Regions from separate parts of the Terribacillus saccharophilus genome, predicted to be linked through region 3. Evidence: riboswitches for the same ligand, from Rfam matches in the RefSeq annotation. Region 3 holds a riboswitch; each other region holds the start of a gene.
The links. A riboswitch is a leader RNA that binds a small molecule or an ion and turns the genes downstream of it on or off. The one in region 3 is predicted to bind S-adenosylmethionine.
Positions count from the first base shown of each region.

Region 1: linked by a shared signal. The riboswitch ahead of GZ22_RS09910 (cyclase family protein) and the one ahead of GZ22_RS02160 (hypothetical protein) in region 3 are both predicted to bind S-adenosylmethionine.
Region 2: linked by a shared signal. The riboswitch ahead of GZ22_RS04040 (methionine biosynthesis PLP-dependent protein) and the one ahead of GZ22_RS02160 (hypothetical protein) in region 3 are both predicted to bind S-adenosylmethionine.

Region 1 covers NZ_CP008876.1:1,949,063-1,957,298, reverse strand. Annotated here, with positions in the region: gene GZ22_RS09940 (cache domain-containing sensor histidine kinase) at 1-1,493, shown strand, start outside; gene GZ22_RS09935 (response regulator transcription factor) at 1,468-2,220, shown strand; gene GZ22_RS09930 (SGNH/GDSL hydrolase family protein) at 2,251-2,850, shown strand; gene GZ22_RS09925 (hypothetical protein) at 2,926-3,108, opposite strand; gene GZ22_RS09920 (cell wall hydrolase) at 3,333-3,773, shown strand; gene GZ22_RS09915 (nuclease-related domain-containing protein) at 4,130-5,014, shown strand; SAM riboswitch class I at 5,109-5,195, shown strand; gene GZ22_RS09910 (cyclase family protein) at 5,279-6,016, shown strand; gene GZ22_RS09905 (glycosyl hydrolase family 28-related protein) at 6,087-7,271, shown strand; gene GZ22_RS09900 (hypothetical protein) at 7,382-7,732, shown strand; gene GZ22_RS09895 (tetratricopeptide repeat protein) at 7,873-8,236, shown strand, end outside.
Region 2 covers NZ_CP008876.1:765,335-773,570, reverse strand. Annotated here, with positions in the region: gene GZ22_RS04045 (aminotransferase class I/II-fold pyridoxal phosphate-dependent enzyme) at 1-710, opposite strand, end outside; gene GZ22_RS04040 (methionine biosynthesis PLP-dependent protein) at 722-1,822, opposite strand; SAM riboswitch class I at 1,903-2,007, opposite strand; SAM riboswitch class I at 2,206-2,309, shown strand; gene GZ22_RS04035 (M20 metallopeptidase family protein) at 2,419-3,615, shown strand; gene GZ22_RS04030 (ABC transporter substrate-binding protein) at 3,628-5,214, shown strand; gene GZ22_RS04025 (ABC transporter permease) at 5,284-6,228, shown strand; gene GZ22_RS04020 (ABC transporter permease) at 6,250-7,098, shown strand; gene GZ22_RS04015 (ABC transporter ATP-binding protein) at 7,112-8,128, shown strand; gene GZ22_RS04010 (ABC transporter ATP-binding protein) at 8,125-8,236, shown strand, end outside.
Region 3 covers NZ_CP008876.1:400,447-408,682, reverse strand. Annotated here, with positions in the region: gene GZ22_RS02195 (VOC family protein) at 1-421, shown strand, start outside; gene GZ22_RS02190 (hypothetical protein) at 445-834, opposite strand; gene GZ22_RS02185 (regulator of G-protein signaling domain-containing protein) at 864-1,148, opposite strand; gene GZ22_RS02180 (DoxX family protein) at 1,279-1,794, opposite strand; gene GZ22_RS02175 (alanine/glycine:cation symporter family protein) at 2,122-3,534, opposite strand; gene GZ22_RS02165 (cysteine hydrolase family protein) at 4,181-4,738, opposite strand; gene GZ22_RS02160 (hypothetical protein) at 4,886-5,851, opposite strand; SAM riboswitch class I at 5,932-6,036, opposite strand; gene GZ22_RS02155 (transglutaminase-like domain-containing protein) at 6,257-6,865, shown strand; gene GZ22_RS02145 (DegV family protein) at 7,215-8,078, opposite strand.

The DNA.
Region 1 (8,236 bases), 1.5 Mb from region 3:
ACGAGGCGTATCTAATCGGAGTCACGATCAAAAAAAGGCTTGTTGATTTAGGAGCCTTCGAAGATTCAATAGATTCCATTCAGCTGTATGATACAACGGACAGAGGCTATAGTGCAGGAAACCGAGTTATTACCATCGGAAACGAGCGACTGCTTCAGTATAAAGAAGGCACAAATCAAAAAGATGGAGGAGCTGAATGGTTCACGCCTGATGAGCAGGACAAATCGTTTGTCGTGGCTCGCGAAGTAAATGCTTATCCAGATCTTTCGTTCGAGAGACTGGGTATGATTGTTGTGCGATTTGATATGCAGAATATTGTATCTTCCTTTGAAAATAGTCTCGACGAAAAAGAGATGCGATTGCTTATAGCGAATTCTAATGGAGACATTATCTTCCCACAGGAAACGACAAAGAAGGATTCCTATCTTATGGCCAGTGTGCAAGGAAACGATGGATATCAGCTAGTGAATTATGATGCTGCCAGGTATTTTGTGACGTACTCTTCAGCTGCTTATACGAACTGGACATATATGATCGCTTCTCCCTACAGTCAATTATTCCAGGCCGTTACTTTGGTGAAAAGTACTGTATTGTCCATTTATGTTTTGTTATTTGTGATATTACTGTTTCTTGGTATCCGTTTCATTAAAGGAATCACCAATCCAATAGAAGCATTGAATAAAAAGATGAAGAGAGTACAAAAAGGGGAGGTTGAGGACTTTAAGGTGGATAGTAACGTAAGGTTCTCTAAAGATGAGGCAGGGCAAATGCATGAAAACTTCAATAAAATGATGAACCAGATTCATTCATTAATTGAAGAAAATTATAAAAAGCAGCTAGTAATCAAGGACGCTGAATTCAAAACACTCCAAGCACAGATTAATCCTCATTTTCTTTATAACACATTGGAATCCATTAATTGGTCGGCAAGACTGGGCAAACATAAGGAAACATCACATATGGCAACGTCACTTGGCTTTATTTTACGGTCGTCTCTGGAAACGAAAGAAGCTCTGATTCCTCTTGCTGATGAACTGGAAATAGTGAGCCACTATATTACGATTCAATCTTATCGTTTTCAAGAACGTCTAAGATTCCACACGGATATTCCTGATCATCTTCTTTCGTGTAAGGTACCTAAATTCAGCTTACAGCCTTTGGTTGAAAATGCAATACGATATGGTCTGCAGGAAATTATTGGTGTATGTACGATAAGAGTGGAAGCGGTGCGCAAAGGAGGAGAAACGTTTATTTCAGTAACGGATGACGGGCCTGGAATGGAAAAAGAGCTACTAAATAAATTAGCTAGCGGAGATTATCGTCCAAAAGGCACGGGCTTAGGCATCAGAAATATAGATAATCGGTTAAGGATCATGTTCGGTCCCGAATACGGAATTCAAGTAATGAGTGAAATTGGCGTGGGAACAAAAATCATGCTGACGATTCCTTATGAAGGAGGAAGTGATAGTGTTCAAAGTTCTGCTGGTAGATGATGAGCCGATGCTTCTGGAAGGAATATCTTCTATTGTAGAATGGGAGCAGCAGGGAACTGTTTTACATGGTGTCGCAAAAAATGGACTGGAAGCTTTGGATTTTATTAAAGAGCAGAACCCAGATATCGTGATTACTGATATCACCATGCCAGGTCTGGATGGAATGGGATTGATCGAACAAGGAAGAAAAGTCTCTCCTCTAATCAAATGGATACTGCTTTCTGGATATAACCAATTTGAATATGCACAAAAAGCGATGCGTTTTGGTGTGAAGCATTATTTGCTGAAACCATCAAGTGAAGAAGATATTCATGAAGCATTAGCGGAAGTCGTCCAAGAACTTGCAGATGAGAATAAAGAGAAAAATATAAGCAGCCAAACGGAAGCATCTGTAAAATACTCCGCAGTCGTTAACAAAATAATAGATAGCATAAAAGAGAATATTGATAATCCGGACTTGTCATTGCAATGGATAGCCAATGAGATCTTATATATGAACACAGATTACTTAGGGAAGTTATTCAAGAAAGAAGTAGGAGAGAAATTCTCTGCTTATGTATTGAGATGCAGAATTGATAAAGCGATAGAAATTATGAGAAGACAGAGGGATATTAAAGTCTTTGAACTAGCAGAGCAATTAGGTTATGGAAATAATCCGCAATATTTCAGTCAGATTTTTAAGAAAAGTAAAGGATGCAGCCCTACTGACTGGATAAAAAACAGGTGAACAGGCTGGTATTTTAAAGGAGGTATTTAGATGAGTCAAAAATGGGTTTTTATCGGAGACAGTATTACCGAATGTGGAAGATTTGAAGATCCTCGAGACATAGGTAATGGCTATGTAAAAATGATTCAGGATGAACTGGTACCGAAAAAAGATGTAGATATCTTCAATAAGGGAGTAGGAGGCAACCGTGTCACCGATTTAGCGGCTAGATGGGAACAAGATGTACTCTCATTAAAGCCAGTCTTAGTATCAATCTCAATTGGAATCAATGACGTATGGAGACAGCTGGATCAGCCTCAAATAGACCAGGTGTATCCGGATGAGTTCAAAGCAGTCCTCTCTAATCTCCTCGCTGAAACAAAACATATGGGTGCTGAGATTTTCCTTATGGAGCCGACAATTATTGAAGAAAATAATGAATCAAAAGGAAATCAGATGTTAATTCCGTATGTAGACATTGTCAGGGAACTGGCCGCAAAGTATGATGCTACTCTCGTCCCGACACATACAGCCTTCTTGCAAACAAAGAAAACGGATTTGACAACAGACGGTGTTCATATGACCGATGCCGGTAATAGACTGATGGCTGATACGTGGTTGGAAGCATACTTTGCGACAGAACGTAATTGATTTTGTCTTATCACAAAGATGGGAAACCCTTATTGCAATGGTTTCCCAAATGCTTTACTTAACACTGAACTTCTTCTATTTTTTTCTGAATATAGCTGTATTTTCAACACGTATTGAATCAACTTCACCACATTCTAAGCAAAAAGTATATATTTTATTTCCGCCACTTAAAGCCATTTTGTTCGGTTTGATAGGTATGAAATCTGTACCTTCAGCAAATTCACTAGCACCACATTTAAGGCATTTTTTATTATCCATGTTCACAAGACCTCATTTCATCATTATTTTTATTTTTCTGAATAAATTCACATCTTCATTATATAGCTACTTCTGCAAGTATAAAACCCCAGTATTTACCTTTAGTAAGAGCTTTTCTTGTGAAAAATGAAAAATATATATTTTGCATACATAGGACTAAGCTTTCCTCTAATACAATGACATGAAAGAGGGCTTTTTTCATACGCTGTATGTGGGGTGATAACATGGCAAGAGTACAATACAATAGCTCAGACATTGACTTGATGGCTAGAATGATGCGCGCAGAAGCAGAAGGGGAAGGACAGCTAGGAATGCTGTTTGTAGGAAATGTCATTGTAAACCGTGCTGTAGCTGACTGTTTAGATTTTGGGGATGTAAGATCAATCAATGACGTCATTTTCCAAATACAGGGCGGGAATTATTCATTCGAAGCTGTTCAAAAAGGAAATATTTTTTATCAACGAGCACGTGAACAGGAAAGAAGGTTGGCAGAAAGAAACTTGAAGTCCTGGAGACAGCAGCCTGCTTCGTACGCGCTTTGGTATTTTAATCCGTATGCACCATGCCCTCCAACATGGTATGGCCAGCCGTTTGCAGGTCAGTTTAAAGATCATTGCTTTTATGAGCCGCAGGCTGGCACGTGTGATAGTGTTTATATGGGGTAAGATGAATGATGGAACGAGGCTGGAAAATAACTAAATTCTCATTACTTAAAATGAATGTTATTCTTGAGCGCCGCTTCGGCAGAACACTCCGCTTTCCACGGGCACGGCCTCAGCCTCCTCGTGGAAAGTTCACCACTGCGGGGTCTTCAGCTCGTGCTGTTCCCGTAGGAGTCTCCGTGTTCTGCCTACGCTAAGATGGATAACTAATCAAAATTACCGAACTTATGTAAATTTTCTTATGAAGATTTACAATATTGTTCGGTTTTTTTATGGTTAAAACACTTATGCCCAGCCTCGTTTTGATTTATCTAATTCACTATCATAGTATTACATTAATTTGTGGTAAGATTATCCTATTGAAAAATGTATATTCTAATTCGTGGTTTGAAAAGAGGCTGATTAAATTGTTGCAGAGGTTGTTTGGTAAAAGATCTAAATCAAAGAAATCAAATGCAAAATCGGAAAAGTCTAAAACTGTACCAAAAGCAAAGAAACCTATGATAACTTCAACCAGAATTGGAGAACTTGGAGAGTACAAAATCAACATTCAACTTGATCAATTACCCAAGAATAGCCGATATCTGAGTGATGTTTTACTCCCTAATCCTCGCGCAAAATCTGGTTATTCTCAAATTGATCATGTCATATTTACATCCTATGCAATATTCGTAATTGAAACGAAAAATTACGCCGGGACAATTTATGGCGACCGAAATAGAGATAAGTGGAGTGTGAATGGGAAATTTCCTATGATGAATCCTTTTCATCAAAATTTTGGACATATTAAAGCATTAAAATCGATATTGTCGGAAGAGGAAGAATCGAATTTCGTTTCCATTGTCTCGTTTACCAGAAGATGTATGTTTAAGGTGAATGAAGATCTGAGAAAAATTCAATCGAATGATCTCATCGTTTATGATACGGAATTATCGGAGTACATAAGTAGAAAAATGAATGTGTTAAGAGTGCAAGCCAATTCTCCAAGATACACTGATGAAGACGTCTTATCCATGTATCGTATATTGAGCAAAAATAACATAACGGATCCAAAGATTAGATCAGAGCATATTGATTCATTGAAACAAAAAAAATATAGAGAGGCATCAGCTGCTCAGTCTGAAGCGAAAGCGAAATGTTTCACCTGTAATATAGAAGTTTCTAGAAAGGTAAAGGCTTACTGCGAGGATAATCATATTCGTTTTAAAGGTAAGGTTTTTTGTTTTGAACACCAAAGAAGTTGACGAGAGGATTACATTAGCAAGATTCAATGTCTTGTGCTTTATTTTCTTGAACTGAAAAGCGATTTTACTATATAATGATAGTTAACAGAATATTCTCTTATCCAGAGAGGCGGAGGGACTGGCCCTATGAAGCTTCAGCAACAGACTGTTTGTACTGTGCTAATTCCAGACTAGATAAGAACCGGACTACATAAAAGTAGCGAACCTCTTCTTATTTAGGAGAGGTTTTTTGTTTTTTACACTATTAATATGAGGTGATTGTGTATGTCAAACGAGTTGAGTAAAGCATTGGATGTTTTAAGAGAAAAGAAATGGGTGGATCTGACGCACACCTTTGGACCAGAGTCTCCGCGTTTTTCAGCTTTTAATTCTGCAAAGTTCGAAACACTATTCTCGCATGATGATGGGTTCTTCGCTCAGAGTTTTACTTTCCCGGGGCAATACGGAACGCATCTGGATGCACCGATTCACTTTGTGCGTGAGACACGATACTTAGAAGAGCTGGAGCTGAAAGAATTGGTGTTACCGCTTGTTGTGATTGATAAATCTAAGGAAGCTGCTGCCGATCATGATTATGCATTGTCTGTAGAAGATATTCAGGCGTTTGAGTCAGTGCATGGCAAGATTGAACCGGGCACTTTCGTAGCCTTAAGGACAGATTGGAGCAAACGCTGGCCAAATCAGGAGCAGATGGATAATAAAGATGAACAGGGAAGCAGTCATTCTCCTGGCTGGTCACTGGAAAGTCTAAAGTTTCTATATGAAGAACGAGATATTAAGGCAGTAGGGCATGAGACGTTTGATACTGATGCAGCGGTCGATTTTCAAAAAAATGGCGCTCTGATTGGTGAATATTATGTGTTGGAACAAGATTCCTACCAAGTTGAGCTGTTGACGAATCTTGATCAGCTGCCAGCAAAAGGGGCGTTCATCTTTAATATCGTACCGAAAGCAGGAAAAGCGTCAGGATTTCCTGTTCGTTCTTTTGCTGTCTTGCCTTAAAAGTAACGCAATATGATTAAAGGCTCTCCAAATCGGATAATGGGTAAAATACTCACTGATAGGAGGCGGCATGATGGAGAAGGAACAGAAGTTGCCAGCAGTATTCAACGAACTAGCGGAAACGCTGCGAGATATAAGTCGAACTAGCAATCATTTAAATGAAAAGTTAAAGTCAGCATATACAATAGTAGCAACAGATCATCCGCTAATCAGAGCTGATGGAAGACATGATGATGCGAAGGGTATTCAGCAGCTGCTGAACCTAGCTGATCGCAAAAAAGGCTTACATATTGTCTTTCCGCCAGGACTTTACATATTGCGTCGACCATTGCGTCTCAAGCCAAACACATTCTTTGAGGCGGATGATAATTCTATATTCCGAAAAAAGCATCATGGACCGATGCTGCTGAATTTACGCAGGCGGAATCGAATGCGTGCATATCGTGGCAATGGCAATCTAATTATTCGAGGCGGGACATGGGATGCGAATTTCCCTGCTTACCGTGGCGGTACTAGCTTTGTATTAGCGCATGCGGAAAATGTGATTATTGAACAGCTGCAGCTGGTAGAGCACGGTGGCGGACACGCGATTGAACTGAATGCCATGCGTAATATCGAAGTGCGGCATTGCAAGTTTCTTGGTTATGATGATCGTAATGGAGAGCGCGCTTATAGTGAGGCAATTCAGTTGGATTTAGCCAAAGCACGCAGAGTTTTCCCTTGGGGAGGCTCTGTATTCGATCAAACAACTTGTCAGGATATTTGGATTCATCACAATAACTTCGGTCCATCTGAAACGAAAGGAAGCTGGGGAAGGGCTGTTGGTTCGCACTCCGCTACTGCAGATAGATGGCATGAACGCATATTTATTTCAGACAATGTAATGAGTGAAACTCTCCAGTGGGCTGTACGGGCTTATTCATGGCGGGATGTTGTTTTATATAATAATCGGATGGAATCGTGCGGTGGTGGGATTGCTATTCATCCAAATAATGTGGACGGCAGAAATGACACAGATAGTAGAAACCGTCCTACAGGGCGCAGCAATCCAATCAGAAATTTCCTCATCGTGCAGAACGCCATCAGAGGCGGCGGTAATTATGCTTCAGCAATAAGGTTGAAAGGCGATGAGCATTCACCTATAAGTGGCGCATGCTTGCGTGACAATCATGTGGAATCCTATCCGGGGAGAGGCGTTTTTGTTACAGGTACAATAAACAGTCTAATCGATAAAGAAACCACACTTTCTCGGTAGTCACTCCGATACTAGTGTGCATGATTAAGTAAATGTAAGTTTTCTGTATATTATGGAGAAAATATGCATATAGATGTCGATACATGCTACACTTTTCTTGGAGGTGGCCTATGTATATAGATGAGACGAAGCGTTATCGGTTTATCGGATCCGTACCTTTCGGGAAATACTTCATGGTCCGCATCTACGATCTGGAACTGCAGCAAGAGTATACAATATCGGATCGGCTTCTAAGCCAATATACAGATAAGCCCTTGAAGGAGTTTTACCTTCAGATCAAGCGCAATATCTATGATTTGGAAGCAAATGAAAGCAGCATGACCTCGGAACTTGGAGATATGCAGAAGCGATTATTCGATTTTCTAGATGAAGAAGAGGAAGGCGACGATGATGCACATTTCCACAGGGAAAATGTCGTACCTTTCAGAAGACCCCGCTCTGAGGATCACCAGGAAAAGTAGGGAATAGTATTATAAGGCTGTGAATGCATGGATTCACAGCTTTTTGCCATTTTAAAGTTGCAATCTGCGTTTTCTTTGTTACATTTAAGGGTATAGCTGTTACCAGGTCTCTAACTGAAAATCTAATGAGGATGTTGCCGATGGATAAAGAGAATAATGTTGTCCTGTTCCCGGGTCTGAAGACGCGGCTGGAGCGGGAAGGGATGAAGGAGCTGCAGGAGAAGAACTACACCGATGCTATAGGGAAGTTTGAACAGCTTCTGGATTATGGATACCGTCAGCCGGAAATTCTGACTGGGCGCCTAATATGTCTAATGGAGCTGGGCAGGCATGAAGAGGCGGAGGAAATGTCCTTGCAGCTGTTGGCTGCCAAGGATAAGGATTATCTGCAATACTTACATATTCATTTAACGCTGCTGTTCCAGCTCGGACGCTACGATGAAGTAGTAGAACTGCTGGATGAGGTGTATGCAACTGAGAAAATACCGACGCCGCTTAAGACAT
Region 2 (8,236 bases), 360 kb from region 3:
CTATCTTGGGCACCAAGAATTGCACCAAACGTGTTCTGAATAAAAGCCAGTCGTTCTCCCAATTCCGTATCCTTTGTAATCAGCAGCCCAGCGATAATATCACTATGACCTGACAGAAACTTGGTTGCACTGTGAATGACCACATCCACACCAAATGCCAATGGCTGCTGATACAGCGGAGTCAAAAAGGTGTTGTCCAAGAAAGTTAAACAATCGTTCTGCTTTGCTATCCGGACAACTGCCCGGATGTCTGTCACCTTTAAGCAGGGATTAGACGGTGTTTCCAGGTAAATGACCTTCGTATTTGGTCGTACAGCTGCTTCAACAGCATCCAAATCTGTTAAGTCTACAAAGGAATGACTAATCTGGAATTTTGGAAGGATTTCTGTCACAAAACGATACGTTCCACCATATACATCCACAGTCACAATGACATGATCACCTGCCGACAGCAGCATGAACGCTGAGGATATTGCTGCCATGCCAGATGAAAATGCTAAAGCATCTGTGCCGGACTCCAATTCAGCGGCCTTTTGCTCCAGTGCTTTTCGTGTCGGATTGCCAGAACGACTGTAATCAAATGGACCAAAATCATCAAAGCTTTCCTGGTGGAAGGTAGACGATAGATAAATCGGCACATTGACCGCTCCTGTACGTTGCTCTTTGTATGATCCCCGTATACACGTCGTTTCTGCATGTTGTTCTTCCATATGATGACCTCCTAATCCAGTTTGGCGAATGCTTGCTGTAAATCACCAATCAAATCCTCTGCTTCTTCAATTCCGACCGAGAAGCGAAGCAGACAATCACAAATTCCTCTGGCTTCCCTCTCCTCAATAGGAATGTCCGCATGTGTCTGTGTTGTCGGATACGTTATAAAGCTCTCCACCCCACCAAGGCTTTCTGCAAACGTGATGATGTTTAGGCTGCGAAGGAATGTATCGACCCAGCTGCTGTCCTGCACACGGAACGAAAGCATTCCACCTTTGCCTGTATACAAGACATCCTTCACCTTTGACTCCTCTGCCAGGTAATTTGCAATATGCTGTGCATTTGCTTGGTGCTGCCGCATTCGTAGCGGCAGCGTCTTCAAGCCGCGGATGAGTAACCAGGAATCGAGCGGTGACAAGACAGCACCCGTGCCGTTATGCAATACTGCTAATCGATCTGATAATTCACAGCCCTTACTCACTACAAGACCGGCTAAAACATCATTGTGGCCGCCGATATATTTCGTCGCACTATGGATGACAATATCTGCCCCTTCTGTTATCGGCTGTTGGAAATAAGGCGTCAGAAACGTATTATCAACAATCAACAGCAGGTTATGATCTTTTGCTAATTGCGCATATGCAGCAATATCGATTTCCTGCATGAGCGGGTTTGTCGGTGTTTCAAGGAAAATTGCTTTTGTATCTTCCGTTATCAATGCTGCAGTCTCTTCAACGGAATGAAATGGCGCATATACCGGCGATACGTCATATGCATCTGAATAGAAATCAAACAGTCGATAGGTGCCTCCATAAATATCCTCTGGCACTAGCAGTGAATCGCCTGAACGAAAAAGGGATAATACAAGCTGAATTGCTGCCATGCCTGAGCTGCATGCAAAAGCTCGATCGCCTTTTTCCAGCATTGCAAAACCTTCTTCCAGGACAGAACGAGTAGGATTCTTCGTCCGTGAATAATCATACCCGGTAGATTCGCCGATTCCTCCATGTGCATAAGCAGTGGACAGATACACTGGCGGATTCACTGCTCCTGTTATTCCGTCACTGCGATTTCCTAACTGCACGAATGTTGTTTCCAAACTATTTCCCATACCGCTTCTCACCCTTCTCTTAAACAAAAAAAGAACCTTCTCCCCAAAAAGGAAGAAGGTTCAGTCATGACCGAATCAGCTTCTTATCTTTAAGGCGGATACCTTTTGGATTTAGCACCGTGTCTTTCTCAGACTGGTTGCTGAGACATCATCGGGCCAATTCCCTCCGTCTCTCTTGATAAGAAAATTTCTATTTAATTTTTATATTAAAGCTATGTTAACACACAAAAATATACAGTCAAGCATTATTTAAAATTTTCTGCCAAATGAATCTTTTTCTGATGTAATTTTTAGCATAGTACAGCTCATTAGGAAAAAAAGTGACAAAAAATAGGATTGACACCCAGAACTTTTCGGTCTATCCTTTTCCTTACAACTAATATTTCTTATCGAGATTGGTGGAGGGAATGGCCCAACGAAACCAAAGCAACAGGCTGCAAGGTGCAGTACTGTGCTAATTCCAGGTGTATAACACTGCAGATAAGAAGAGCGGAAAATCTTTAAAAGACCCTCTTCTGTCTGGAAGAGGGTCTTTTTTTAGCATCAATTCCGATTATATCCATTGGAAATATCAAGATTATTACAGGAGGTTGGAAATGGAACAGATCAAGCAGAGAATAGCAGAAGTACATACGGAACTAGAAGACAATTTCGCTGAAGTGGTTGAGTGGAGACGATATTTGCACCAGCATCCCGAATTGAGTTTCCAGGAAACAGAGACAGCCCGTTTTATCGCTGATAAACTGCGCAGCTTCGGTTATGAAGATATCCAGACAAACATCGGCGGTTATGGCATCGTCGCTACACTTGCAGGAAAGACAGCAGGCCCAACGATTGCTCTGCGAGCCGATTTCGACGCGCTACCGATTGAAGATGAAAAAGAGACTGCGTATCGATCCAAGACATCTGGCGTCATGCATGCTTGCGGTCATGACGGTCATACAGCCGCCTTGCTCGGAACTGCTAAAACATTGATCAAGCACAAGGAAAGCCTGAAAGGTAAAGTGGTCTTCCTGTTCCAGCCAGCTGAGGAAGTTCCTCCAGGCGGCGCGAAAGCAATGATTGAAGATGGTGCACTTGATGGTGTGGACTATGTTTACGGTGCCCACCTTAATTCGGCTGCTCCTATCGGAAAGATCGGTGTTGGCGAAGGCTTCAAGATGGCAGCAGTTGATAAATTTGCGATCACCATCCAAGGAAAAGGCGGTCATGGCGCAGCTCCACATGAAGCTGTCGATCCAATTGTCATCGGCAGTGATATTGTCAGCGCATTGCAGAAGATTGTCAGCCGCAGAGTCAACCCTCTGGAATCAGCAGTTGTGACACTTGGTGTGTTCCAGTCTGGCCAAGCATTCAATGTTATTCCGGATACCGCCAGATTGGAAGGAACAGTCCGGACGTTTAATGCTGATATCCGCCAGCAGGTGAGAAAACAGATAGAGTCCATTGTAGACGGTATTGCAACTGGATTCGGCGCAACCTATTCAATTGATTATCTGCACGGCTATCCTGCTCTTTACAACCACCCGGAAGAAACCGCACTTCTGCAGCGTCTGTTTGCCGAAGAATTCGGTGAAGAACAGGTTATTCCGCTTGAAACTGGGATGGGCGCTGAAGACTTCGCTTATTATTTACAGGAGAAACCCGGAAGCTTCTTTAAAGTTGGCTCCCGCAATGAGGATACTGCCACACATTATCCACATCATCATCCTAAGTTCGACATCGATGAGCGAGCTTTGCTTATCACGGAAAAAGCATTTACGAAAATTGTATTCTCGTTATTGGGAAGCTAAGGAGGAAGTATATTGAATAAGAAGTTTGCACTTATATTATTCGGCTTGATGGCCACTATTGCCCTATTCGGGTGCTCCAGCAATTCCAGCAGCAGTTCCGGTGCAAGCGGCGGAGATCCCGTTGAAGGCGGTGACCTAAATGTTGCCATGACAGCTGATCCCGATACGCTTGACTGGATGTATTCCGGAGAAAGTGCTACTAGAAAAATTGGCTGGCATATTTACGAAGGTTTATTTGCAATAGATCATGATTATCAAGTACGCCCTTTGCTTGCTGACGATCATACCGTCAGTGATGATAAAAAAACCTATACGATCACGCTTCGTGACGGACTGAAATTCCATAACGGGCAAGACGTAACAGCTGAAGACGCAAAAGCATCAATCGACCGCTGGCTGAAGGTCTCCTCTGTCGGTAAGATCGCTGCAACACATGTTGATTCAGTCGAAGCAACAGATAACCTGACATTGGTCATTACGCTCAACGATCCGTATACCGCTTTGCTTACTGATATGTCTGCACCAAAAGCATCAGCTGTCATCATTCCAGCTGACATTGCTGAAGCAGCAGGTGAGCAGCCGCTGACAAACGAGCAGCTTATCGGTACAGGTCCATTCAAATTTGATTCCTGGAAGCGCGGGAATGAAATTGTCCTTTCCAAATTCGATGACTATCAATCTCGTGAAGAAGAAGACTGGGGCGGTTTGACAGGTAAGAAAACCGCATACCTGGATACGATTCATTTCAAGATCGTAAAGGATCCGCAAGTCATGCTCAATGGACTTAAAACAGATCTATATGATTATGTACAATCGATCCCGCTTGATTTATATGATGTAGTTGATACGACACCAAATGTTGAACCAGCTATCTCCAGTAATGGCTACTCTGTCATTACACCGGATAAATCAGAAGCACCTTTCGATGATATCAAGGTCAGAGAAGCACTGCATGCTGCACTGGATAAAGAAGCAATCGCCAAAGCAACTTACGGCAACAGCGAATTTTATAATCTAGATGGTGCCTTGTTCACCCCAGATCAGACCGCTCTTTACTCGGATCAAAACATCGACAACTTCGAAGCTTTTAATCAGGATGAAGCTAAAAAGCTGCTTGAAGACAGCTCCTATGACGGTCAGCCAGTAAAAATCATCTTCTCTAATGATCATGCAGAGTATAAGAAAATTGCCGAAATCGCAGAACAGCAGCTTGAAGCAGTTGGCTTCAACGTCGAACTGGAGTCCTATGAATGGGCAACTTACCTGGAAAAATGGAGCGATGGCTCTAACTGGGATATGGTCGTAGTCGGCTGGTCTCCATTCTTCTCGCCAAACCAAGCTGGTGTAGTAAGCCAGGATTCCAACAGCAGCGGCTGGTACAACAGCGAACGCTGGCAGGAGCTTATCACACAATGGGGGGAAGCAGAAGATGAAGCCGCCCAGCAAGAGATCCTCGCTGAGCTGAACAAGACGATTTATGACGAGCTTCCGTTTGAGAAAGTAAGCAATCTTTCTACGCTCGATGCACGCACTTCCAATTTGCAGGATTATGATGATTGGTATGGTCCTCGCTTCTGGAATACATGGAAATCACAGTAATGCCCCGAGAAAATCGCCTGCGTTACCGCTGGCGATTTTCTTCCATTTCTAAATAAAGGAGTGACACATGTGCTTAGTTACACGATCCGAAGACTGTTATCTGTCATACCGGTTATGCTCGTTGTCAGCATCATTGTATTCCTGCTCGTTCACCTGACACCCGGAAATCCAGCCTTTATCATCCTTGGAGAAGACGCTTCACCGGAAGCCATTGCACAGCTAGAGAAACAGCTTGGTTTAAATGAGCCTTTGTATATCCAGTTCTTCGATTGGATCAAACAAGTTATGACCGGCGATTTAGGAACGAGTGTCTATTCTGCCCAGCCAGTTACGGAGCTGATTTTTGGCAATTTTGGACCAACGATTAGCTTGATGGTATTGTCCCTGCTCTTTATTTTGGTCATCTCCATTCCGCTGGCAATCCTGATTGTATCCTTGCGTAAAACGATACTTGATCCGTTATTTACTAACGCTTCCCTTCTTGGTGTATCCATACCGGAATTCTGGCTTGCGATTTTGCTTGTGCTTGTTTTTGGTGTAACATTCCCGATCTTCCCGGTCGCCGGATATATGCCGCTTGCTGAAGGATTTGGTCCATGGATTTATCATTTGCTGCTGCCTGCTTTCGTACTGGCATTAGTAGAAATCGGCATCATTGCCCGAATGCTGCGGGACAGCATGCTGGATTCCGTGAACCAGGATTATACAAAAACAGCACGAGCGAAAGGCGTCCGTGAACGCGATGTATTGATGAAGCACGTTTTCTCCAATGCGCTCATCCCAACAACAACTGTGCTTGGTGCCACAGTGGCAGGTCTGCTTGGCGGAACGGTTATCATCGAAACACTTTTCACCATCCCTGGTATCGGGCAGCTTTTAATCGATTCGATTCACCGACGGGATTACCCAGTGATTCAAGGCGTCGTGCTATTCATCGCTGCGATTTACGTTCTAGTCAACTTAATCGTCGATCTTTTGTATGCATTCCTTGATCCGAGGATCCGCTATGACTGAGCCGAAGGAGGTACATAAACGATGATGTCAAAGAAGAGGAATATTATAGCACTTACTATTTTCTTGCTTGTTGCATTAGCGACTATAACTGCAAATTTGTGGCTGCCTGTCTCCCCTGCAGCGATAGACGCCAACCAGCGTCTGCTTGCACCATCTGGCACCCATTGGTTCGGTACAGATGATTTTGGTCGCGACATCTTTGCTCGTGTTATTGTAGCTGCTCGCGTGTCTCTGGCTGTCGGCGTCATTGTAGCTGTCGTGGCAACTGTAATTGGTACACTGATTGGTCTGATATCCGGTTATTTCCGGAAAACTGATTTCATCTTGATGCGGATTGTAGATGGCTTTCTCGCCTTCCCTGCGCTTCTGCTTGCATTAGCACTCGTTGCGGCTTTAGGCGGAAGCATCACCAATATCGTCATCGCCCTGACAATTGCCTTCTTCCCAGTCATGGCTCGTGTTGTGCGCTCTGCTGTGCTGCAAATCAAAAACGCACAATACATTGAAGCAGCAAGAACGACGGGAACAAATAATGTGGTGATCATATTCCGTTATATCCTGCCGAATGTACTATCGCCAATTATTGTGCAAAGTACGTTCATCTTTGCCAAAGCAATACTGGCAGAAGCAGCACTAAGCTTCCTCGGTGTCGGAGTTAATCCATCCACACCGACATGGGGTAATATGCTGCAGGAATCACAAATTTATATCACAATCGCTCCATGGTTCTCGATTTTCCCAGGTGTCGCAATCGTCATTACTGTTTTATCGTTGAACATACTCGGTGACGGTCTCAGGGACGCCTTCGATCCACATAGCGTCAAGAAAAAACGGAAACGCAAACCAAAGCAAACAGCACCCGCTGCCTAGAGGAGGTTTCATTATGCTAGAAGTTAACAATCTGCATGTACACCTGGATACACCAGCTGGCCTCGTCAAAGCAGTTGATGGTGTATCCTTCCGGCTGGAAGCCGGGCAGACAATCGGTATTGTCGGGGAATCGGGCAGTGGAAAGAGTGTGCTCGCCCATTCGCTGACAAAGCTTAATCCAGAACCGCCCGCAACGTATCCAAAAGGTGAAATTCTGTTCGAAGGAGAGAACATCCTGACAATGGATAAAAAGCGTCTGCGTAATCTACGCGGAAAAGAAATCGCCATGATCTTTCAAGATCCGATGTCTAGCCTCAATCCTGTTTTCAAGATTGGCAGACAGCTGATGGAAGCCATTCAGACGCATCAGAAGCTGCCCAAAAAAGAAGCTCGCCAAAAAGCAATCGAGCTGTTGATAGATGTTGGCATTCCAGATCCAGAACGACGGATGCAGGATTATCCGCATCAGTTTTCCGGCGGAATGCGCCAGCGCGTTCTGATCGCCATTGCACTGGCAGCCAGACCCAAGCTGCTTATCGCCGATGAGCCGACGACAGCTTTGGATGTTACAATTCAAGCTCAAATTATTGAGCTATTAAAAAGTATCCAGAAGAAGTATGGTACCAGCATTATTATGATTACTCATGATCTAGGCGTCGTGGCAAACCTGGCAGACAGAATCCTTGTTATGTATGCAGGTAAAATAGTCGAATCCGGAAGTACAGCTGATATCTTCTATGATACGGCGATGCCGTATACATGGTCGCTGCTGCGCTCGATTCCAAGACTTGATGCAGGGGCTTCTGAGAGGCTGCTCCATATCGAGGGGCATCCCCCGAATTTGATTCACCCGCCAAAAGGCTGCAATTTCCATCCTCGCTGTCCATTTGCGAGAGATGCTTGCCTTCAGACTGACCCGCCGCTCGCGGAACGCGGTACAAATCACATGGCTGCGTGCATACTCACTAAGCCTGAATTCGATAAAGAAAAACGTGCTGTTGCCGAACGGAAAGGAGTGCTGCTGTCATGACTGCATTATTGGAAATAAAAGATCTGCATGTCCATTTTCCAATTAAAAACGGCGTCTTACAAAAGACAACAGGCCATGTAAAAGCCTTGAATGGAATAGATTTGAATG
Region 3 (8,236 bases):
TCTATCAATGAATGGAAAGGCTAAAGAGGCGATTGAATTCTATAAGCGCAACTTGCAAGCAGAGGAACTTTTACTTGTGACTTATACAGACATGACACAGCGTGATCCCTTCATGGAGCTTACAGAAGAAAACAAGGAGCTTATCTCGCACTCTGTGCTGCAAATTGGAAAAACGAAAGTAATGATTGCGGAAGAGACAATGGAGCCTAAGGAGAAATATCAAGCAGGAAATAACTTTTCTCTTTGTATTCAAAGTGCAGACTTAACGGAGGTAAAACGTTTCTATCAGAATATAACGAGTGACACTCGTGTGAATGTTATACGTCCGCTATCGGCGAATATGTTCAGTGAAGCGTATGCTATTGTGCGAGATCCCTTTGGAGTTGATTTGCAGCTGATGTATGATCCAAGATTGAATTAGATACTAAAAAGAGGAACCAGCATTTATGCGTGGTTCCTCTCTTTCATCACATAGCAGGATATTTGCTGCACTTTCGCATTCTTTCCCGCACTTGTGAATGTAAAAATTAGCGCGAAAGAGTATGTCTGTGTATCTTTTTTGAAAGAACCGTTCACTGCTCCTTGCTTGCCGTGAGTAAAAGCATTGGCAATATGTAAAGATGTGATACTCTGCAAAGGAGTTAACATAGATAAGATATTCTTATGACCAACATATACATCCCTACCAGCTAGCTCCACTGTGCAATCTGCGGCAAGTTTCTCTTCTAACTGTTCATGTTGCTGCAGAAATGCGTCAACTGTCAGCTGACGAATTAGCTCACTCTTAGGAGAGTTGCCGCATGATGAGATGCCTGTCACCTGTATTTTTGTCATGAGTATCCTCTTTCTTTTGCATTATTATCTTACTGAGAAACAAAAAACTTCTGCTGCAATGCTTTTGTGACAATACGCTGATAAGCTTCTCTTTGCGGATTCTTCGCCAGCTTCTTATTATTCAGTCGCCCAATAACTTTTCTCACATCCTTATCAGAAATAAGCAAATCCCGATACGGCTGTTGCTTCAAATACTGCTGGAACCAATCTGTCTTTTTCAAGTTCTCGATATTGTGCTGCGTATCATCCTCAGAATAAGAGCCCGAAATGGAAGACAGCATCAGAATACTGAATACATCCAAGAGTATAATCATGTTTTCAATCCTTTCCTAATAATGTAACTGATATTATCTGTACGATTCAATAAATAATGGGTTTCATTTCCATTTACACATAACAAAAAAACCTACCGCTACAAAACGGTAGGTTCTATATCATTATCATTTAAGAAGCAATCGGCTTCGTCGGTGTTTTAGTTGTGTGTTTTGGATAGTGATTTCTTAGATAAGGCATTACCCAGCGATCCAGTCCATATCGTCCGGCATTAGCTCCTGCGACAAGTAAGAAGATAGTTAGCAAGACCATTTGGGCGTTTGTGCTGACGGTGCCACTGAACAAGAAAGCGAAGTTCATTGTTATTCCCATAAGAGCAGCGAAGTTAGTGAAGACTCCGAGTATAAGTGCGATTCCTACAAGTATCTCTCCCCACATAACAAGGAAGCTGAACAACCCTGCGTTTGGCAATGCGACTTGTTCCAGGAAGACTGCCCACCAGCCTTGCACCGCTGGATGATCTCCGCCGGCTTGTGCGACTGCGCCTTGCAGGAAGCCACTTGCATCAAAACCGCCGCCTGTCAGTTTGCCCAGTCCGCCTGTTAACCAGCTATAGCCAAGGTAAATTCGGATAACTGCCCAAAGTCCCGCTGCTGCTTTACTGTTTCGAATCCACTGTATGATCATTTTCTTCAACACTCCATTCATGAAAATAGTTTGTTAAACATTTCACATAATAGATTGAGATGGATTAGCGCTGTTCCTTCTACACTTGTAGTATAAGCGAAAAAAAGATATTGCGCGCACCATTGTGAACGTTTTCACAAATTCGCAATATTCCTATTACAGATTTGTGAACATGGGCGAAATGCTGTTTCAAATGCTCTTCTTTATCCGATTGCTTCTTGTCATAAGAAAAGAACGAGGTGTATGCCTCGTTCTCCGATTCAAAGGGATATTCTCATTTTATTTTAATGCTTCACAATACCTTCCGGGACTGCGGAAAGGTTTTCGTTACATTGTCTTCCTACGCTTTTCATCTTCCTCTTCACGTTCCACCCAATAATCGGCATTTTCAATATTGACTTTTGAAGGACGGAATATGGGATCAAGCCCTTGCTTCCTTTGTGCCTTATAATCCTTGAGTGCGATCATCGTCGGTTTATACAGCAGGATGACAGCTATTAAGTTTACCCAAACCATTAATCCAAGTCCTATATCCGCTAGTGTCCAAGTAAAGGTTGCCGAGCGTACAGTGCCGAAGAATATCGCCGCCAAGAATAATACCTTTAAAATATTGGAGAAAACCTTCCTTGATTTACCCCTGACGATATAAAACAGATTCGTCTCAGCAATATAGAAATAAGCAACGAGTGTAGTAAAGGCAAAGAGAAATAGAGAGATTGCCACAAATGGCGATCCGAATCCGCCAAGCACTCCATCTACTGCTGCCTGCGTATAGCCTGCACCTGCTTCCATTCCATTTGTATAGTCGACAATATAGCCGCCATCCGGATCTGTTACACTATAATTACCTGTCATCAATATCATCAGTGCAGTTGCTGTACAAATAAGCAGTGTATCAATATAAACTGAGAAGGACTGTACCAAGCCCTGCTTTACTGGGTGGGAAACTTCTGCAGCCGCCGCTGCCTGCGCTCCTGTTCCCTGCCCTGCCTCATTGGAATATAAGCCGCGTTTTACTCCCCAGCTTATGGCTGCACCAATCATACCGCCAAATGCAGAGTCAACACCGAAAGCACTGCTGAAAATTAGCGCAAATGTACTTGGAACCTGTTCGATATTCGCGAAGATAACAATAGCAGCAACGATTAGATAAAATAAAGCCATGATTGGAACAACATATGAAGCCAAGAAGGCTATTCTGCGGACACCGCCAAAGATGACGTATCCTGTGATAACAACCAAAGCAATCCCAGTGATTACTGGTCCGATGCCGAATGCATTATTCATGCTGTCAGCAATTGCATTTGCCTGCACACCTGGTGTTAAAAGACAGGTAGACACAGCTGCAACCACCGCAAAAATATAGCCATACCATTTCCATCCAAGCCCTTTCTCCGCATAATAGGCTGGTCCCCCGCGATACTCGCCATCCACTTTCTTTTTATAAATCTGCGCAAGCGTCGACTCCGCAAAAGCAGCCGCAGATCCAAAGAAAGCAATGAACCACATCCAGAACACAGCCCCAGGGCCTCCTGCTGCGATAGCAGTCGCAACCCCTGCTATATTCCCTGTACCAACTCTGCCTGAAAGCGCAATAACCAGCGATTGAAAGGGCGAAACGCCTGATTCAGAACTTTTCCCGGTAAACGTGTGCACAACCATGTCCTTCACATATCTTACCTGCAGAAACCCGGATGCAATTGTATAAACCCCAGCAACCACAGCGATGAAAATCAGCATTGGTACACTCCATAAATAACCGCTAATCTCCGTTAGTAAAGCTTCAAAGCCCAATAGAATACCTCCTGAAAAGATGTATTTAAGACGGATTATGGGTTAATTATGTCGAAATACCATGATGGATGCATCTATGTTGTGAGATCATATAACACACTTATTTGATTATTCAGATATTTATTCTGTTCTCAGAAGGTAATATTTAAATATATTAACAAAACGTAGTCAGTACTTTCTTACATTCTCTAAAATACACCTATCAATTATTCCCTTCACTTCGTTTCGGTCAGACATTCACCGTTGACGAATACTACGTTTTTCATTCTGCAGCTAGTCAGTTTTTGAACGGAAAAAAAGACCGCCAGATTGACGATCTTCATTATTCAACAAAAGCCGTTAATCTTATTCCATTTTCAAAAGTTCAGCAATAATATCGGAACTACCAGGCATCAATAAGACTATTGACACCACTATGAATAAGATTCCAATAACAAACAACAAAATTACTGCCTTAACAGCTGCAGAAACACCTTTTTTCATGATTCCTATAACAAACAAAATGATACCTATCAAAAGTAGTAGTAAATACCAAAAACCCACTACATCAACCCTCTCTGCAAATCATCTGTTTTTAAGTCCTATATTAAACTCAACGATACGAATCATGTGTCGGTACAAACAAATCTTCCTCAGCCTGCCGGACAACAGAGAAATGGTCGACGTTATAGTGACCGTGCAGAATCTGATTATGATGCTGAATGATTTGCTCTGCAGTCAGAACATCGGAGCCGGCTGTGGAATGGCCATCTGCCACGAGTGTTACATCCATCCCTTGTACGGTTGCAGTACGAACCGCCGTGTCGATACAATGCTGGGTTTCACAGCCCATGATGACAAGATGTGTGAAACCTTCTTCTTTTACATGTTCCAGCAAACCTGTTCCATAGAAAGCATTTGTTGCCTGCTTGTTAAAGACAGGCGCTTTTTCTGGCACTTGGATACCCGGATGAATTTGAAATCCGGCACCTTTCCCTTCTGCTACATCTGTATCACGGACGAATAGAATTGCGGCGTCTGCTTTTTTTGCTTTCGTGATCACTAGATTTATTTGCTCAATCAAGTTTTCTTTACGATAAACAGGTCTCTCTCCTGCTCCGCCTTCAACCAGTGCTTGCTGTGCGTCAATAATCAATAGTGCTTGCTTCAATAAAAGCTCCCCTTTAGCTGATTGCTGTGACACTCCTGCTTTGCGACTTGTATGCTGCATTTGTCTTTTTCATACTGAACCGCCTCCTCTATACTGTTAGCTTCAGTATACTGGAAATTAAACAGGAATGGGGAATTTTACCACAAACTAAAATTGTAATTCTTTGCTTCGTAAAAGATAAGTCTGAATCAGCTGATTTGTATCCTCCAAGTCCTTTACTGACACGACCTGAGTCGTCTGATCAAGATGCTCTATCGGGATATTTAGGACGCTGACTGGAATTTTAGTAGATAGCTTTTTATAGCGATGCCGAAATAAAAATTCCAGCTGAAATGGAATATCATGAGCTATGGCCAAATCGACCAGCTGATTTTTTAATGTCTGATTGATCGGAATCGTTTTGTCTGCCACTTTGATGGCAACTCCGCTTCCTAATTCGATGGCTCCTCGGCTTTTGTGCGCTATTCTTTGACGCGGGACGGATCCGATGAAAAAGGCTGCTTCCCCTTCGAGCTGATAGGTAAGTTGCTTTTTGTTATGAAACGGAAAGAAGATAATAGTGATTTCCCCTTCAGCTGTATCCCATTGCTGCAGTAGATTAATCGCAATTGCCGGTGCCACTTTATTATCCAATCCTTTTCCGACGACTCTTCCGCTCACTTCGTCACCAAGATACAGGAAATCATCATATAGCGTAACATGGTTGCCAGGCTCAACACCCATCTCGCGCGCATCGTTTTTCGAGTTGGCGCCGATGTCGATCACAGCCGCATGCTGCCCTGTTTCCCCTGCCATAATTACGCCCTGCACTAATCCATTCTTTGTCTCGACTTGAACAGTCTGGCCTTGAGCATAGGTGAGGGAAAAATAATTCGCATCCGCTACAAGAGAACCTGACTCTGTAATGGATGATACAACGTAAATTTCCTCCTTCACCTCTGCAAGCAAAGTGATTTTTGGCGAATACTTTTCTCCATATTTACGGACAATAAGATTCCCCCGACTGTCAAAGTGCATCTCATCCGCGAACGGTGTAATCTTATCGACGATCTGTGAAACAAAGGACTGATTGTACCCTTTATACTTAGACAGTTCCCGAATCAATTCAAACATGTTGCCTTCCCCTTTCTGTAGGCAGCGGGACAAATACAAAAGCCTCTCGTGCAAGATGCGTCGAGAGGCTTCCTCTATTCATCTTATCTGCCGGCTATGAACCGATGGAATTAGCACAGTATCTGTTGTCAGACCTGCTGCTGAGGTTTCACAGGGCCATATCCCTCCACCTCTCTAGATAAGAAACATATACAGTTTTCAGAAAGTTTACCAGACAGCGAGCAGATTGTCAATATACCTTATCGGGTTACTCGGATTAATTGAGTATTAGAATAAAAATGTAAATTGCTTTCGACAACCATTAATATGCGCATATAAGAATGACTTAGAACAATCAAAATTAAAGAATCCTTTGATTACTTTTATTGGTATATTTATACATATGTATTATGGGAGGGAGATACTTTGAATTTAATACCCGAGAAACATTCTTACGATGACTACTTAATGGAATCAGATGTAATAGACTTCTCACACCCTCTGATCAAGGAGAAGGTAAGTGAGCTGATTTCATTTCAAATGTCCGAATCAGACATAGTCAGAGTGGTATTCAATTACGTCCGTGACAATATAGCGCACTCATGGGATATTCAAAGCCCACGGGTGACTTGCAAAGCTTCAGATGTACTTACATATGAAGAAGGTATTTGTTATGCAAAGTCTAACTTGTTTGCCGCTATGTTAAGGTCATTAGATATTCCTACTGGCTTTTGCTACCAAAGATTGACCCTATTCGATACACCAGACAAAGGTTATTGCATTCATGCTTTAAATGGAGTTTTTATGAAAGACTTAAATAGGTGGATCCGTTTAGACGTACGCGGAAACAAACCTGGCATACAATCTGAATTTTATCTGGACGAAGAGCAATTAGCATTCCGAATTAATGAAGATTATAGTGAAATAGATTATCCTATTATCTACGCTGCACCCAATGCAAAGACAATCCACACTTTAGAAATAAGCAAAAATGCTCTGAACATGTATAAGAATCACTTACCTGATTTTTTATAATATTGAAAAGGATCATATATGAAAGGGCTGATTATAATGAGTTGGGAAGCCAAACGTGCCATTGCTGTATTATTCATTAGCATTCCTCTTTTAATCGCAGTTTATCTTTGTTTTAACAGTCATTTATTGTATCAAAGCAGCTTTGACATGACCGATGGTGATGTTATAGGCAGGACTCTAATAATCATCTTTACACTCTATCTTTTCACGAAGATAGGGTTCGTTATATTGAAGAGTACAGAAAAGCAGCCTTAATACTAAAAGCTACATACAGCATAATAAAACCCTCGACCAATATAATTGTTCGAGGGTTTTATATATACTATTGATTAATATCACAAACAGTTTGCTAAACAGAATAATTCGCAGGCATCCAGCTTGCTCCAACTCCGCCTCTTCCAAAATGAATTGCCATGACAGAACTGATTTCATTGCTGATAAATACTTCTACTCTATCTCCGCATGTTTCCATCGCATGCTTTAGCTCCGTGGCAAGATCAATGGAATTCACGTGTGTAATACGAACAACTTGTTTTCCTGATTCCTCAATATCATGTCGTAATCTTTCCAGCATCCATTTTAACAGACGTTTCTTAGTACGAACCTTACCCATAACCTCTAATTTCACATTCTCAAATCCGATAATTGGTTTAATATGCAATAAGTTTCCGATCCTTGAAGCTGTTTTCGAAATGCGGCCAGTACGTACTAGCGTTGTCAGGTCATTAATCGTAAGGTACAGCTGTCCATGTGTGCGGTAATATTCAATTACCTTTAATAGTTCATCAAGTGACTTACCTTGCTCCATGAGCTCACACACTTTAATGACGATATTTTCTACTCCAATAGAAGCTGTATTCGAATCGATGACGGTAATTTTTTCTTTTGCACCTTCGATGGAATCCCTTGCTATACGGGCGGAATTGACGGTACCGCTTACATTTTCTGTACAATGAAGACTGATTATAGCATCATATTCTGCCAATAGTTTTTCATATAGGGTTACAAACACTTCTGGTGACGGCAAGGAAGAAGAATAGGAAGCTCCCTCATCTATAAAACGAAATAACTGATCATTCGTAATCTCTTTTAAATCAATATAAGACTTATCATCTACAACAACATTTAAATGCGCGTAATATATAAAAGGATATCTCTGTAAATCCTCTTCTCTCAAGTTAGTAAGACTGTCTGTCACAATTGCAATTTTCATATATTCACCTCTAATTCAGTATAACTTGTAAATAGAATAAAGAAACAAGAAAATTAGGAAATTAGTAATAAAATCAAACAAAAAAATACATAAAAATATCACATATTTCCGTTTACTGTTACTTTGGATTAAGCTGGAAGTTATTTCGTGTTAAATCT